DNA from 2 places in the Halobacillus sp. H74 genome. Region 1 is predicted to be linked to the other one. Evidence: riboswitches for the same ligand, from Rfam matches in the RefSeq annotation. Region 1 holds a riboswitch; the other holds the start of a gene.
The links. A riboswitch is a leader RNA that binds a small molecule or an ion and turns the genes downstream of it on or off. The one in region 1 is predicted to bind cobalamin.

Region 1 (8,304 bases):
ATGCACCGATTAAAACCATATACTTCTGACGTTCTACATTGACACCTAACTGCTTGGCGCGTTCTTCTCCAAATGTCATTGCATTCAATTCTTGCCCTGTTACCATCAGAAGAAGGACTCCCACCACGAAGAATGGAAGCATCAGATAAACATAGTCCCATCCGCGCATTCCCACACTTCCTAAAAGCCAGTTCACAATTTGCCTGAGCTCTTCTCCCGTCAGTGAAATCATTAACGAGATCAGTGACCCTAAGAAGGAACTGAAGATGATCCCGGTTAAAATAATCGACGTCATTGACATGGAACGGTCGACTAATCTAGTAAAGCTGACGACAAGAACAATCGTTGCTATCGCAGCTAAAATGCTTACAGCCGGCAAGGTAAATCCGCCTGCAAAGGGAAGAGTGATTCCTAAAAACAGCACAGCCACAGCTCCGACTGAGGCACCAGAAGAAACTCCCAGTGTATAAGGATCAGCTAGTGGGTTTTTCAACAGTCCTTGAAAGGCTGCACCTGCTATGGCCAATGCCCCGCCAACAAGCACAGCCAGAATCACTCTAGGCAGTCGGATTTTAAGAATGATCGCTTTCTGCATGTCATCGATGCCTTCTGTGATATGTAAAAAAGGAAGCAATTGTTCACCTATAATGCGAGCAATAACCTCAAATGAGATCGATACGCTTCCTATCGATGTTCCTAGAAAAATACAAAACACTAAAACTAATAAGCTAGCACTATATTGAAACGATTTATTCACTGAAAACTTCCGGATAGATAGCTTCTCCAAGTTCCCTTACCCCTTTAACTAAACGAGGCCCCGGACGTGTGACTAGATCCGAATGGACATCATAGACCTGCTCTTTTTCAACAGCTGGAACAGAACCCCATCCATCACGACTCAACACCTTTTCCTTTGGGTTCTCTGTATAATAGCCATACGTTGTAATAATAACTTCTGGCTGTAATTCAACAATCGCCTCGTTATTCATTTTGAACCAACCTTCTTGGTCACCGACTACGTTATCCGCGTTGATGGCTTGAAGCATTTCATTTAGGAACGTTCCTTTTCCGCCACTATAGATTTCAGGGGCTGGTGCCACTTCGATAAATACGTTCTTCTTGTCTTCTTCAGCTATTCCGCTGGCCTTCTCTTTGATCACTTCTAAGTCTTCTTTCATTCCAGTCACGATTTCTTCAGCTTTGTCAGAGGTTCCAGTAATACTCCCTATTGTTTGTATACTCTCGTACACTGCATCAAAAGACGTCGCATCCTGGACAACGAACACCTTCACTCCAGTATTACGAAGCTGCTTTAAAGCTTGTTCCGAGTTATGCGCACCTGATGCATGAGCCAACACTAAATCAGGTTTTAACGAGAGAATCTTCTCCACATTTAAATCCTGCCCGCCAATCTTCTCCTTTTCCGTCACCTCATCGGGGTAATTCGCAAAATCACTTACCCCGACTACTTCTTCAGCCAGTCCTAATGTGAAAAGAATCTCCCCATTACTCGGTATGGTGCTGATAATTTTCTCAGGTTCTTCCTTAAACGTCACTTCATGATCCAATGCATCTGTTACGGTTAACGGATAAGATGTATCTGTTTCTTCTCCGCTATTTGTCTGTTCTTCTTTTTTTTCATGAGAGTTATCACTCGTCGAGCTTGCTTCTTCATTCCCCCCAGAGGCACAGCCGGCTAATAATCCTATAACCAGAAATAAGGGTAATAATTTCTTCCAAATTCGGTTCAAATTTAACTCCTCCTTTTGTCTTTTGCACACAAAAAAACACATCTTTTGATAAAAAGATGTGCACTATCAGGAACTCAATACATACAAAGGGGCTCCTAATTTTCTCGACACACCTCCCTATCCGCGTAGGTTAAATTGGTGTAAAAAGCAGGTAGGTCTCCTGACTCCAGATTATCGCTTCCTTGCCCCTTCCCATGCTTGATAAGCAAAGTGGACCAGCAAAGTTACTCCCTGTCACAGTGGCGGGACCGTGTTGGATTTGCACCAACTTCCCTTTTAAGCCATTGAAATAATAAAACGGCGCCTACTTTTCCAATATGTAATTACTTTTTCATTGTAAACGATATTGACCGAAATTGCTCACTTTTCAACTAAATGGGGAAAGGTTACACCTTAATAAAAGTATGCACCTCTATTTCCTGTAGTGTGTTCTAAAAAGTGTAATGAACAAAAAAAGGAAGATAGAATATCCATAAAAAAGACTCCCTTAAGATTGATTATCTTAAGGGAGTCTTTTAGCTGTTCTAGAGAAAAATCCAGTCAAAACCTTTTGTAAGGTTATAAAACCTTTTCATATCAGGGGTTGGGCGTTATCACATCATGCCGCCCATTCACTCGCCTAGTTAAAAGGACAATATGAAGTTGCGAAGAACCTTGTTATAGCAAGTTTACCCTTAGCGAATAAATTTATTAAACACAATAAGGTTTAATACTTTATGAACAGTATCCAGTCAAAATCCAGTAAGTAATCAGTCTGGAAATGCGAAGGAAATGATCCTTAGACTTGAAGAGTAATAAAGTGTTTATTTACTTAGAAAACCGGAAGATTCCGGGTAAGCTAAGATAGAATCTATAAATCGGCACCGAGTTTGAAAATTGAATTTAATCTAGATTCTTTCTATAAGAATTAAACCGAAAACTTAAACGATATATCCTCTATCTCATTCAACCTAATTCCTCAATTGATGGAATAGCAGAAATAGCACCTAACCTTTTGCAAACCAGTGCACCAACCTTATTACTAAAGGCAGTCATGCTCTTAATTTTTTGATAATCATTAAACAATTCCCGGGGCTCTTTTTCTAGGGAAAGCTGATAAAGGAACGCTCCTACAAATGCATCTCCAGCGCCTGTCGAATCAAGAGAATTAATCTCAATACTCGGAACTATTCCATTATTTGTTCTATTAGATATGAATGTTCCTTTTTCACCCAAGGTGACTGCAACTAAATCGGCTCCTAGTTGATGAAGTTCTGTTACTCCGTCTTGTATATTTTCTTTAGCAGTCAGCAATCTTAGTTCTTCCTCACTTACTTTGACGAAATGTGCACAAGAGATAGCTTTTCTTGCAAGTGTAACAAACTCTAATTCTCTTCCCCTCCAAAGATCTGGTCGATAATTTGGATCAAAAGAGATGATATGGTGCTCATCATTATAATCTCTCATAAGTTTAAAGTATGTTGATTTAAGAGGTTCTTCTAATAAAGCCGTAGCTGAACCAAAGTGGAGGATTCCTGCATTTTTAAATTGCTCTAGATCAATCTCTTCTTCTGTCAAAAACCTATCTGCACCACGATTGAATACAAAGTCTCTTTCTCCATCTTCTTTGAGAGCAACAAAAGCTAGTGTTGTTTGGTTTGTCTCATCCATTTGGACCATTGAGGTATGGACATTTGAATCTTCAAGAGATTCTTTTAAAAAATGACCAAATGGGTCATTTCCGACTTTCCCACAGAATATCGACTCGCCACCCATTTTCGAAATAGTGGCACAAACATTTGCAGGTGCTCCTCCCGCTCTCTTTTTATAACTAACACCATCCACTAAGTCTACACCAACATCATCACAAATAAAGTCAACCAGCAGCTCTCCTATACAAATAATTGAAGTACTTGATGACATTTAACCTCTTCCCCCTTTTCATCCCCCTATAGATTTAATTGTGATTCCAAATACTTTTTAGTTTCCACACATTTATTAATGGGATTTCTATTGATTCTTCACTGCCGATTAATTTGATATTAGTACTTGAAGGATCTGGATAAATTCTTGCTGACATTACTAACTCACCACCATTTAAAAATAATTCAACCGACGAGTGATCTATAAATATACGCAATGAAACTGTCTCCTGTTCTCTTAAAGAGAAGTTCGCATAACGCACTCCAGAAACTCCTTCACCTGATTTTGATCGATCTAACGTAATCAATTGATTGTATGCGTCTAATTTAATAATTGTTTGTTCATCTATTTCCTCTGAAGTACGTACAGCAATTGCAAACTCACACTCTTCACGAAACTTCAGCATCATCTCGACCTCTAAACTTTCCCCTCCGACTGGTAAGATGTGACCATTAGACCATTCTAAATGGTGAGCTCCCCAATGATTCTCACGAAGTTTCTCCAATTCACTTACAGGAGACATAATCAGTTGATTATCAGAGGATAGTGATAATACTCTTGGAACTGTCATGGACCCTGCCCATCCTTCTTTTATTGTAGGAATAGGAGATTCCCACATGTCCATCCATCCCAACATAAGACGCCTATCCATACTGTCACTGAAAGTTTGAGCTGCATAAAAGTCGAACCCTAAATCCAATTCTTGAAATGATTCGGGATGAAATTGCCCGGTATCATAATCTAAGTCGCCAACAAAGTAAACGGTGTTCTGATGATTTTGGTATCTATATCCTTCCTCTTCTATTCCAATGGGAGAAAGCATTAATATATGTTTTTCCCCAAGTGGGAACACGTCCGGACATTCCCACATGCTCCCCTGGTTTCCGTTCCTTTCAAGCATCACTCCAACGTAATCCCAGCTCACTAAATCCAGAGAACGATATAGTACCACTTTCCCTACATTCCCTTTCCTTGTTCCGACGACCATATACCATTCATCTTTGTGCTTCCAAACTTTCGGATCTCGGAAGTGGGCAGACCCCTCTTTAGGAAAAGAATCAATGACTGGATTATGTTTGCTTTTTTCAAAGTTCACACCATCAGTACTTACCGCTAAACATTGTACCTGTTTAACTGATTCTAACTCAGGATCCACTTCTTTATGTCCTGTATAAAAAAGACTCAATGTTCCTTGATTATCTACCGCGCTCCCAGACCAGCACCCATCTTTTTCATACTCTTCTTCTGGAATCAATGCATGAGGTAAGTGTTCCCAATGAATGAGGTCCTTACTTCTCACATGCCCCCAATGCATCAGTCCAGGAGAAGTTTTGTTCGGTTCATGTTGAAAGAATACGTGGTATTCATTATTCCAATATACAAGACCATTTGGATCATTCATCCAGTTTTGCTGGGGCGTGATATGATATGACTGTCTATACTTAGTATTTCGTTTTATATTTGTGTTGGTTTTGTTCATGTAATTTTCACACGACCTTTCCTTAGCTTTTAAGATTATTTGGATCCTGTCATAGAAATTCCTCTTATATAATATTTTTGCAAGAAAAGGAAACCTACCAAAATTGGAATTGTACTGACTGTATTAGCAGCAAGTATGTTCCCCCACTCCGTCCCAGCTAAGGAAGAATAATTGGCAATTGCCACTTGAATTAGCTGTTTAGCGTCATCATTTAACACTATTAACGGCCAGAAGTAAGAGTCCCAATTCGCTAAGAACGTAATAATTCCAAGTGTAATCATGGCTGGTACAGCTGAAGGTAGTATAATACTCCAGTAGATTCGAAACCATGAAGCACCATCAATTCTAGCAGCTTCTATCATATCTTTTGGAATCTCAGAGAAGAATTGTCTGAGCAAGAATATCCCAAATACATTTACAAGAGAGGGGAAAATTAATGCTCGATAGTCGTTGATCCAACCTAAGTCACTCATTAACAAATAGTTGGGAACCAACGTAACCTCTCCGGGGATAATTAAAGCAGACATGAAACAAATAAAAATAACATTTTTAAATGGGAAATCTAATTTTGCAAATGCAAACGCTGCCATAGAATTAAAAAATACGACTAAGACAGTAACAATAACCGCTACAAACAATGTGTTCCAAATATACATAAAGATTGGATTCTTCTCATCTGTGATTACATCGATGTAGTTTTGCAATGTCCAGTCCACAGGAATGAAGAGATTCAGATTTAAGCTAGTTGCATACTTAAATATTTCCTCATTGGGCCTGAACGAACCTAATACCATCCAAATGATTGGCATTAAGGCTATCAATGCAATCACAATCATTAACAAGTACTTTAGTGTTTTCCTTAAATTCTTCATTTGTCCCCCCCCTTAGTAGTCCACGTCTGATCTGAATAATCTCATCTGGAATAGTGAAATAACTAAAACTATGGCAAATAATATGAAAGCTGCCGCAGATCCGTAGCCCATATTCATTTGTTCGAACGCTGTACGGAATATATATACAACAGTCGTTTCGGTTGCTCCAGAAGGCCCTCCGCCTGTCAGAACATAGACAAGTGCTGCTAATTTAATAGCATCAATCGTCGTAATGATAGCAACAAATGCGATAGTTCTTTTTAACAATGGAAGTGTTATCAAAAAGAATTGACGTATCGGTCCCGCTCCATCCACTTTCGCAGCTTCATAAAATGTCATTGGAATGTTATTCAACCCTGCAAGGAAGATGATCATAAAAAAGCCGGCCGATTTCCAAATACCGAGAATAATAACACCGTTCATTGCTACATCTGGGTCAGACAAAAAGTTTATAGTTGGTAAATGAAGAGCCTCCAGCATCGTGTTAAGTAAACCAAAGTCTTTACTATAAATTAGCTGGAAAACAGTTGCTGCTACAGCAGTAGAAATGATAACTGGGATAAAGAATATCGTTCGAAAAACTGCATTAACAGGTGAATTCTTTTGAATAAGCAGTGCTAAACCTAACGAAATAGCACCTTGAACTGGCACAACAATAGCAGCAAAGTAAAAGGAGTGTCTCAAACTCGCCAAAAATTCAGGATCTTGCAATAAATTTTTATAATTATCTAAACCAATTAATTCCTTATTTGAACTTATTAAGTTATACTCCTGAAAACTGATGATAAACGCTTGAATCATTGGATATAACATAAAAATAATCAATAATATTACTACTGGAGTTACAAATCCTAACCCTGCTAATTGTTCGCTTCGCTTATATGTGACTTTAGAAGGGTTTACTCCCAAAATCATGCGTCTTCCTAAAGATTTAATATCTTCCACCAATTTCACCCTTTCCTAAAAAATAAAGGAGGAGAGCGCCTCTCCTCCCATCTTTTAAAAAGTCTCATAGCAAATTAGAAATTACCTACTTTCCAATTTCTTGTTGTATGGCTTTGTCTATATCTCTTACAGCTTGTTCCACTGCAGGCTCTACTTCTCTCCCAGATAGGCCAATTTCTTCAAATAACTGCCTTATACTTTTGCTTACCGTCGGATAGGCTGGAGTAACCGGGCGATTTTTTGAATATTCCTGAAGTTGCGTAACAAAGATATTCATTGGATATTCATTTAATTCTGGAATTTCTTCAGCCACAGAATAACGAATAGGTATATCTCCAGTTGCCTGTACGTATTTTGTTTGTCCTTCTTTACTTGTAAGATAGTTAACAAACTCCCACGCTTCATCTGATAACTCTGTTTTAGAAGAAATACCTAAAGCCCAGCCTCCGTTTGGAGAAACTTGTTTATCTTCTTTTGGCAGAGGTGCAATTCCGTAATCTTCCCCTAGTTTGAAATCTGGAAAGTTATTTTTGTAATGAGAAAGCACCCATGAGCCGTTGATACTAATTCCTAATTTACCTGTAGCAAATGGATCAGGTGGAAGCTCCAGTGCTGCTACTTTGTGTTTATGGTATAAATCCTTATAGAATTGGAGAGCTTCTAAAGATTCTTTCGAGTTTAAATATCCATCAGCCGTTTTGTTGTCAGGGCTAAGTATTTCTCCTCCAAACTGCCATAAAATTGGAGATTTAAAATATGAAGGACCTTCTCCATCAGAGAACCCTTGCCCTGGATCAATGCCGTAAATGCTTTCACCTAGGGCATCAAGTTTTTTAGATGCTTCTAACACTTGCTCCCACGTCCATGGATTATTTGGATCTTTAGGAGGTGCTTCAATACCAGCTTCTTCAAATAATTTTTTATTGTAAAACATGGCAATTCCTGATTGAACAATCGGTAAAGCGTATATTTCATCCTTATAAGTTAAACCATTAAGCGTTGTTTCAGGGAAATCTTCAAAGTCTGCTTCTTCTGTCACTTCTTTATTAATGGACTTCAATGCTCCTGCTTGTGCATATGCAGCTAAGTCAGGACTGTCTACTGCGAAAACATCTGGTGGGTTTCCTGAGGCTAGCGCCGTTCTTAATTTTGTTGAATAATCAGCAAATGGGATTGGTGTCATTTTCACATCTATATTTGGATGCTCTTCCTCAAAAGATGTAACAAGATCCTCATATACTTTATTTTCAACATCAGTACCCGAATTTCTCCAGAAAGTGAGTTCTGTCACATCGCTGTTTTCTTTTGATTCACCTGAAGAATCCGACGAACAACCAGCTAATAACAAAGATGA
Region 2 (8,304 bases), on a different contig from region 1:
GATCCAATACCCGCATTTCAGAAATGACATCCCCATAGGAGAGCCATGGCATCGGGTTTTGTGTAAGCTGCAGAGACATGAAGATAACAGGAATCAAATAAGCGATGATGAGAACTAAATATTGAGCCACTTGTGTCCATGTGATTCCCTTCATTCCGCCAAGTGCTGAATAGAAAGCAATCAATACTACACCGATCAAGGTTCCGATCACCGTATTCACTTCCAGTAAACGACCGATGACGACACCTGAACCAGATAATTGTCCGATCGAATAAGTGAAGCTGATGATGATTGTCGCAACCGCTGCAATCAGCCTGGCTGTATTGCTCCGGTATCGGTCACCAATGAATTCCGGCACTGTGTACCGGCCGTATTTTCTTAATTGAGGAGCCAAAAGGAAAGTCAGCAGCAGATAACCGCCTGTCCAGCCCATAATATAGGCTAATCCATCGTATCCCAGAACCATGATCGTCCCGGCCATTCCTATGAATGAAGCTGCACTCATCCAATCCGCGCCGATCGCCATTCCATTGAACACAGGAGGTACCCCGCGACTTGCAACGTAAAAATCTGATGTAGCCCTTGCTTTATTGTAAATGGCGATACCTATGTACAATCCAAAAGTAGCGACAATCAAAGCAAGGGAGACCATAAACTGTGCGTCCATTCTTCTCCCCCTATCTTATTGATTTACTGCTTTATTATCTGTATCCGTATTCTTATCTTTAGGAATTAAACCGAACCTCCTGTCGATGACATCACTGATCGCTGCATTGAAAAACAATAGTACAATGAATGTTATAACCGCCCCCTGACTGCCCATGTAATATGGCAATGGAATGCCCATCACACTAAAGGATGAAAGACTTTCGGCAAAAAGAACGACCATATAGGAGACGAGGACACCTATCCCCAAATAAATAAAAATCAGAGTTGTACGTAAACGAAAGTATGCCTGCGCCTTTTCAGGATCCATTTTTCTCAAAATGTTTCACCTCCTTTCAAGTTATCCTCTCAAATCAAAGATGAACTGGACGGTTTCCCAAAATGGCATGGGGACCATAATGATTTTCGTAAGCGTGACCGCAAAAAGCGCTATGATCGGCAGAGCGAAAAAAATCGGACGCTTCTTTTTCAAGGCCAATACGACAGAAAGTACGGTAATGACGGCAAGAATGATAGGTATAAGCATGATTCGACCTCCTTTTTTGAAAGCGTTAACATCATTCTTTAAAATTTTTTAAGAATAGTTAGAATTAACTGAATATTACAACTGATATTATTATAAAATTATCACAATTTGTCAACCTTATAAAAATTACTAGTGAATTGAAGCTGGCTGGTTAAGGCTTAGGGAGCGTTTTTTTACCATTCAAATATTTCTGGTCAGGAGGAATTCACACGCGAAGACCGCATCCACTACGAATCGGATGCGGTCTTCTCCTTCATATGCCGAACATAGCCCTCCAGGTCACCGGCCCGACGATGCCATCTACCGACAGGCTGTGGCGCTCCTGATAATCGCGGACGGCTGCTTCTGTCCTTTTCCCAAACAGGCCATCAACCTGTACACCAACCACCTTTTGCACTTGTTTAATCAGAACGCCTTTCATGCCGATTCGGATGGGATTACCGGGGTACGTACGTTTTTGTAACATAGCGATGGTGATCGGCCCCACCACCCCATCTTCCTTGAGGCGCTCCTTTCTCTGAAACTTCTTCACCGCCGTTATCGTATCTGGTCCATAACGTCCATCCACCTTGTGGGGACCTAAAGAATAACCGAGCTGAGCGAGCATGGTTTGGATTCGTTTTACTTTGTTGTCACCGTTCTTCGGTGCATGGAGTTCGAGATGGGCATAGTCTTTGAAATCTTTCCAATCCCCGCCCCATGTAAACCCCATGGACTTGGCGATTTCCGCTACTCTCCGCCACTGATCATTAACGGTCCAGAGCGCTTTGCCCCCATCTGAGGAGACGAGGAAAAAATCAATCGCTCGGCCGTCATGATGATTGCTTTGGCCCGGTTCAGCATAGGTGACGATATTTCCCCTGGTGCCGAATCTCTTTCCATTCCAGTGATAATCCGGCCGACCTTGACCATATAAACGTGCTTGTTCTGTGAACGAACGGTATCCTGATGAGATTTGGACGTAAATCCCTTCTGCAAACGCCTTTTCAATTAACTTGAGAGCCTTCCCCCTGACATCTTCCTGTACCTTTCCCATTTTTCTCAAACTGCGTTCCTTTAAAATATTGATCACCAACATCCCTCCTTATTTCTATAATCGAAACGAGGAGTGTTCCGGGTGTCAGAAACATACCGGGTGAAGCTGGTACATCTTTGTATGAAAAAAGGCTATGAACGGTAAATGCAGGAGGCCAACCGCAAAATTGATGGACTCTTGGATAAAAGGAGGATTATCCAGCGAGATGGCCGAACAGAATGATGGCATTCCTTAGAAAGACAACGTAAAATTGTACTTGTACTCTAATAGAGAGGTGAATCATTAATGAGAATAGAAGTATGGTCAGATTTCGTCTGTCCTTTTTGTTATATCGGAAAAAGAAGATTAGAAGAAGCACTTGGACAATTCCCAGGGAAAAATGTGGAGGTTGTCTATAAGAGTTTTGAATTAGACCCTCAGGCAGAGCGCAACACAGGCCGAAACATGCATGAAAAATTGGCGGCTAAATACGGCCGGTCCCTCGATGAAGCTAGAGAAATGACGAGGAACATGACGGAACAAGCCAAAATGTCCGGGCTTGATTTTCACTTTGACAGCATGATTCCTACCAATACTTTTAATGCCCACCGCGTTGCCCAGTTCGCCAATGAACAGGGCCTTGGAAAAGAAGTCACTGAACGATTCTTCAAGGCGGTTTTGACGGACTCCAAAGACCTTGGAGATACGGAGACCATCGCTGATTTAGCAGCAGAGGCTGGACTGGATCGCCAGGAAGTCATCAGTGTATTGAATGGAACGGATTACACAGAGGATGTTCGTGCAGAAGAAGCAGAAGCCCAGCAAATCGGTGTCCAGGGCGTACCTTTCTTTGTGATCAACAGAAAATATGCAATCTCAGGAGCACAGCCGACAGAAATGTTTGTGCAAGGAATGGAGAAAGCTTTCGCTGAAGAAGAGAAACAACCAGCGTTTGAAGATTTGTCAGGTAATGAGGGAGCCACCTGTACCGATGACGGGTGCGAACCTCCGGACAATCAGACAAAATAAATACAGTTTCAGCCACGTGCCGAACGTGGCTTTTTTTTATGTTCGTCAGATGATGTGGAAACGGGAAAAAGTTGGTTGAAATATGGAAAAAACAGGCACCTCAAGTCATCCAAAATCTGGATGACTTGAGGTGCCTGTTTTTGGTAAGTTACCAGCGGCCACTTTTCACTCCTCCCCCTCTAATTGAATAGCCTATAGTGTTCACACCGCCTATCAGGTTATACAATCGCTATTTCATTATATGAAGAAAACATCAAGGGGGCCTTCCCATGGAGCTTACTATGTCTCATTGGATATATGGTTTATTCACTTTCATCATTATTTTGACGATGGTTTTCCGGAAAGGTGTCGTTCTGCCTACCTTGCTCGGAACGTTTGTCGTCGCCTGGATGTTCAATGGAGATATCATCAGTGGTTTTGTCGGCGTATTCAATGCCAATTTGGTCGCTGCAAGAGAATTGTTCAATATCTTTCTGATTATTACATTCATGGTCGCCCTGCTCCGTTCCCTCAAAGACCTGGGTGCAGATACCAGGATGATTCAGCCTGTTCAGAAAATCATGATCAACAGTCACGTATCTTTTTTTGTACTTGTTATCGTCACCTACGTCATCTCGCTTTTCTTCTGGCCGACACCTGCCGTCCCTCTCATTTGTGCGCTTTTAGTTCCTGCAGCTATTCGTTCCGGTTTGCCCGCGATGGTCGCTGCAATAGCTGTCGCACTCGCCGGCCAGGGAATGGCACTATCCTCCGACTATATCATCCAGGTCGCCCCAGGGCTGTCCGCAAAAGCTGCCGGTATCGAAACAACTGCTGTCATGGATCAAGCTTTGATTTTGTCTCTCATCACCGGGGGCGTCGCTATCACGATGGCTTATTTTTTCAACCGGAAAAATTTCCGATCGAAGAATGATCCTATGAATGAAAAAGAAATAAACACGATGCAGGGAGTTACAGAAAAAAACCAGGTTCCCTCCAGCCGTAATATTCATATGTGGAGCAAAACCTTTTCCATCCTCGTTCCGTTAGCGATGTTAGCTGTCATGGTTTTCATGATTTCAACTAAGCTGACTTCGGGACGTATGGGTGGTTTTGAAGGGGGGAACGGCGCCGCCTTCATAGGAGGAGTGGCTGTCATTCTCCTGCTCCTATCGACGATCGCTTTCGGAAAACACCGAGCCCTTGATTATGTAAGTGACCATATTACAGAAGGGTTCGTTTTCGCATTCAAAGCGATGGGGCCAGTCATCCCTATAGCCGGATTTTTCTTTCTGGGCAGCGCAGAATTTGCTAAAGACATTTTGGTCCTTCCCACTGAAGAAACGCCATCTCTATTATTTGACCTGGTCCAATCCAGTCAGGATTTCTTGCCGCAAAATGCTTTCCTGACCGCTTTCAGTATACTTTTGATCGGCATCATCACAGGACTTGATGGTTCTGGGTTTTCCGGTCTCCCTTTGACAGGAGCTCTTTCTGCTTCACTATCGAATGGAAGCATTGACGCATCAACTCTTGCTGCAATCGGGCAAATGGGGACGATTTGGACAGGTGGCGGGACTCTCATCGCCTGGTCTTCCTTGATTGCCATTGCTGGTTTCTGCGGCGTATCGGTGATGGACCTTGTGAGGAAGAATTTCATCCCTGTCATGGCAGGATTAATCATCTCAACCACCATAGCAATCTTTTTATTGTAAAATAACCCCACCTCAAATCCCCCACCTCAGGTCATCCAGAATATGGATGACCTGAGGTGGGGATAAATACCATTCATCAACGTAAGGTAGAGCGGCTTTTTCTATGTTCTTTTCGCGCTGTAGCTGTTTCATACAAACGCATTTCCTCTTCTGTTTCAGGGATCAACCGTGGAACTTCTGTCGGTTTCCCATTCTGGTCGACAGCTACCATGGTTAAAAATGATTCCGTCGTCATCACCTTTTGTCCAGCTAATAAATCATCAGCAGATACTTGGACAAATACTTCCATTGAAGTTCTTCCCGTCCACGTAACACTTGCCTCAAGGGTAAGGGCATCCCCTACTTTGGCCGAAGACATAAAATCCACTGAATCTATCGAAGCTGTAACCACAACACAGCTTGAATGTTTCATAGCTGTCAGAGCTGCAATTTCATCAATATAAGCAAGCACTTTTCCCCCGAATATCGTGTCTAAATGGTTCGTATCAGGTGGTAGGACGAGCCTTGTCTGTTCCATCTTTGAATAACTGACCGGTAAGGGTGATTTCATGAGTTTTCCTCCTTTAGGTTCGTACCTCTAACATCTAGTTGCACAAAAAAACACCTTCTTATAATGAAGGTGTGCACACTTATGAGCATGACTCATGAAACCAGTTCATCTTCCTGGTTTTATACACGTAACACCCTCCTATCTCCCGTAGGACTTCATGTTCTTCTTTATGGCAGGTCTCCTGACTCAGATTCATCAGCCCTATTCCTTCCCGCTATCTAAAGCAGTGGATTCTAATTAGGACCTCCTCATTACAGTGGCGGGACCGTGTCGGATTTTCACCAGACTTCCCTTTTCAGCTTCCTTAAGAAGCCACCATAAAGCCTATGCAGTTGTATGTCCTGCGCTCTAACTATCTCTCAAATGTTACTGAACTGTCAATCTACTCCCGCATATAGTCGCTCAAGAAAAGTAAATAACTGCCACCTCAAGTCATCCAGAATCTGGATGACTTGAGGTGGCAGTTATTCCTAAATCCAAGCATTATGGTATTTGCAGTATCATTCCTTCTAAGACATGGATATTCTTCGCGTTAAAGCGGATCCCTTTATAGTCGAAGACAAGAATTTGCTTATCTTCCACTCCTAATCGTTCTTCAAAATTTCGCTCTCCATAGATTTCCTGATAAGTAATCTTAGCCTGAATATTCTTTCTTGCTAAGAAAACCTTCATCCCTTTCAGTTGTGACTGCACCTTTTCTTCTGGTGGGGCATCATCATAAAAATAAACAAAGTGAAGCTCATTTTCCATGGAGGTTGTAAACTGTTGAATGGTTCGTTGTGTAGAACTATCCGTGCATCCTGTCAGCAAACCCACGACCACCAAAAGCCCAATCCACTTTCTCACAATTACATTCCTCCATAAGTATAGCTTATACCACTATACGTGAAGGTCTGCATAAATATCACCAGGCTTTGAGCTCATTTAGTGGAAAAAAAAAACCACCTCGGGTCATCCAAATTCTGGATGACCTGAGGTGGTTGTTGAGTTCATTGCATCAACCCAAGAGCGCTGCACCGATGACTCCTGCATCGCCTTTCAGTTCAGCTGGTTTCATTTGCAGATGCGGCGCTAGTCCTGGAAACAAGTAATCACTCACTCGTTCTTGTAACGGCACCCATATCAGCTCTCCGGCATTCATGACTCCACCGCCGATCACAAACACTTCCGGGTTAAGGACGTGGGCAAGGTTGGCAATCCCCATCGCCAAATAATCAATCGCTTCATTGACAATGCGCAAAGCCTGCTCATCCCCTGCACTGACGAGTTCGAATACCCGCTCTGATCCTCCTTCAATGCCGTATAATTCCTGTGCTCTTTTCCCGATCGCCGTCCCGCTTGCATAACTTTCTAAAGACCCTTTATTCAGGTTGCTGTACTGATAACCGTTCGGATTAATGATCATATTGCCGATTTCCCCAGCATAACCATGCGCCCCGCTGAATACTGTTCCATTGAAAACAAAGCCTCCGCCGACCCCGGTGCTCACTGTTATGTAAAAGACACTCTCCTTACCTTTCCCAGCTCCGAATTTCGCTTCAGCCAATGCAGCAACATTTGCGTCGTTTTCGAGCTGCACCCGTACGGAAAAATGACCTTCCAATTCTTTGACAATAGGGACCTCCTCCCAGCCAGGCAGATTAGGTGGACTCAAAATGACCCCTTTACGAGGATCCAAGGGACCTGGTGCTCCAATTCCAATGCGATCGATTTCTTTTCCCTCCGAAATCTTTTCGATCATGCGGATGATTTTTTCAATTGTATATTCGTATCCTTTTTCCACTTCCGTTTTTTCCTGCAGCATCTGCTCGATGGTTCCTTGTCCATCAACCGTTGCTACACGTACATTCGTCCCGCCAAGATCCACACCGATTTGAATCCCCATGTGTAACACTCCTTTATGAATGGTTTTCATATATTGTAACTCTTTTTATAAAAACGAGGAAATGTCAGTCAACTGTTTTTACATAAATCTACAAAAAACGTATAATAAAGAAGGAACTTTTTATAAAAGAGGTGGGGGAATGGGTCGAAGAGAAGTAAAGAAGAAAAAGCGGCGCAAAAGAAGAGGTTGGAAAGTCCTCCTTGTCGTCATAGGTTTAGTGTTATTAATCGGAGGCATTTATTTATTTACGATCATTAATGATGTGCGTACAACAGTCAATCAGGACCTGCATGAGGATGTCTCCTCTATCGATACAGATGAAACGAAAGAAAAAGTCGACCAAAAAGAACCGATCAATATTCTATTGCTCGGGGTGGACGAGCGGGAAAACGATGTCGGTCGCTCAGACACGATGATCGTCATGACCCTGGATCCTAACAATGACCAAATGCAAATGGTCAGCATTCCACGAGATACACGTGTAGAAATCGCCGGGGACGGACGCACTACCCGCATTAACCACGCTTATGCCTATGGTGGAAGTGATATGGCGGTCGATACAGTGGAAAACTTCTTGGATATTAACCTGGATTATTATATCCGCGTCAATATGGAAGGACTTTCCCAAGTCGTTGACGCTGTCGATGGTGTGACGGTTCAAAACGATCGCGCATTCAGCTCCGGCAGTTTTGATTTTGAAAAAGGTGAAATTAAACTGGATGGCCGTGAAGCGCTGGCCTTCGTTCGCATGAGAAAGAATGACCCACAAGGAGACATCGGACGTAATGAACGCCAACGTCAGGTCATTCAGGGAATCATCGATAAAGGTGCACGGCTCGATGTTGTCAACAAAGTCGGTGATGTCATGGACGTACTCGGAGACAACGTGAGTACGAACATGCAATTCGGAGACATGAGAAGACTTGCCACGAATTACAG

Region 2: it holds a riboswitch for cobalamin, as region 1 does, so the genes downstream of both, ACTWPX_RS00135 (acyl-CoA thioesterase) here and ACTWPX_RS06750 (helical backbone metal receptor) in region 1, are expected to answer to the same signal.

The regions. Positions count from the first base shown of each region.
Region 1 covers NZ_JBQQCI010000003.1:46,701-55,004, reverse strand. Annotated here, with positions in the region: gene ACTWPX_RS06755 (FecCD family ABC transporter permease) at 1-787, opposite strand, end outside; gene ACTWPX_RS06750 (helical backbone metal receptor) at 750-1,751, opposite strand; cobalamin riboswitch at 1,885-2,074, opposite strand; gene ACTWPX_RS06745 (carbohydrate kinase family protein) at 2,697-3,653, opposite strand; gene ACTWPX_RS06740 (glycoside hydrolase family 32 protein) at 3,688-5,133, opposite strand; gene ACTWPX_RS06735 (carbohydrate ABC transporter permease) at 5,169-6,005, opposite strand; gene ACTWPX_RS06730 (carbohydrate ABC transporter permease) at 6,018-6,950, opposite strand; gene ACTWPX_RS06725 (extracellular solute-binding protein) at 7,036-8,304, opposite strand, start outside.
Region 2 covers NZ_JBQQCI010000001.1:17,146-25,449, forward strand. Annotated here, with positions in the region: gene ACTWPX_RS00105 (sodium:solute symporter family protein) at 1-667, opposite strand, end outside; gene ACTWPX_RS00110 (DUF4212 domain-containing protein) at 683-976, opposite strand; gene ACTWPX_RS00115 (hypothetical protein) at 1,007-1,192, opposite strand; gene ACTWPX_RS00120 (peptidoglycan-binding protein) at 1,446-2,264, opposite strand; gene ACTWPX_RS00125 (DsbA family oxidoreductase) at 2,514-3,236, shown strand; gene ACTWPX_RS00130 (hypothetical protein) at 3,506-4,930, shown strand; gene ACTWPX_RS00135 (acyl-CoA thioesterase) at 5,007-5,480, opposite strand; cobalamin riboswitch at 5,635-5,815, opposite strand; gene ACTWPX_RS00140 (hypothetical protein) at 5,964-6,326, opposite strand; gene ACTWPX_RS00145 (ROK family protein) at 6,478-7,365, opposite strand; gene ACTWPX_RS00150 (LCP family glycopolymer transferase) at 7,505-8,304, shown strand, end outside.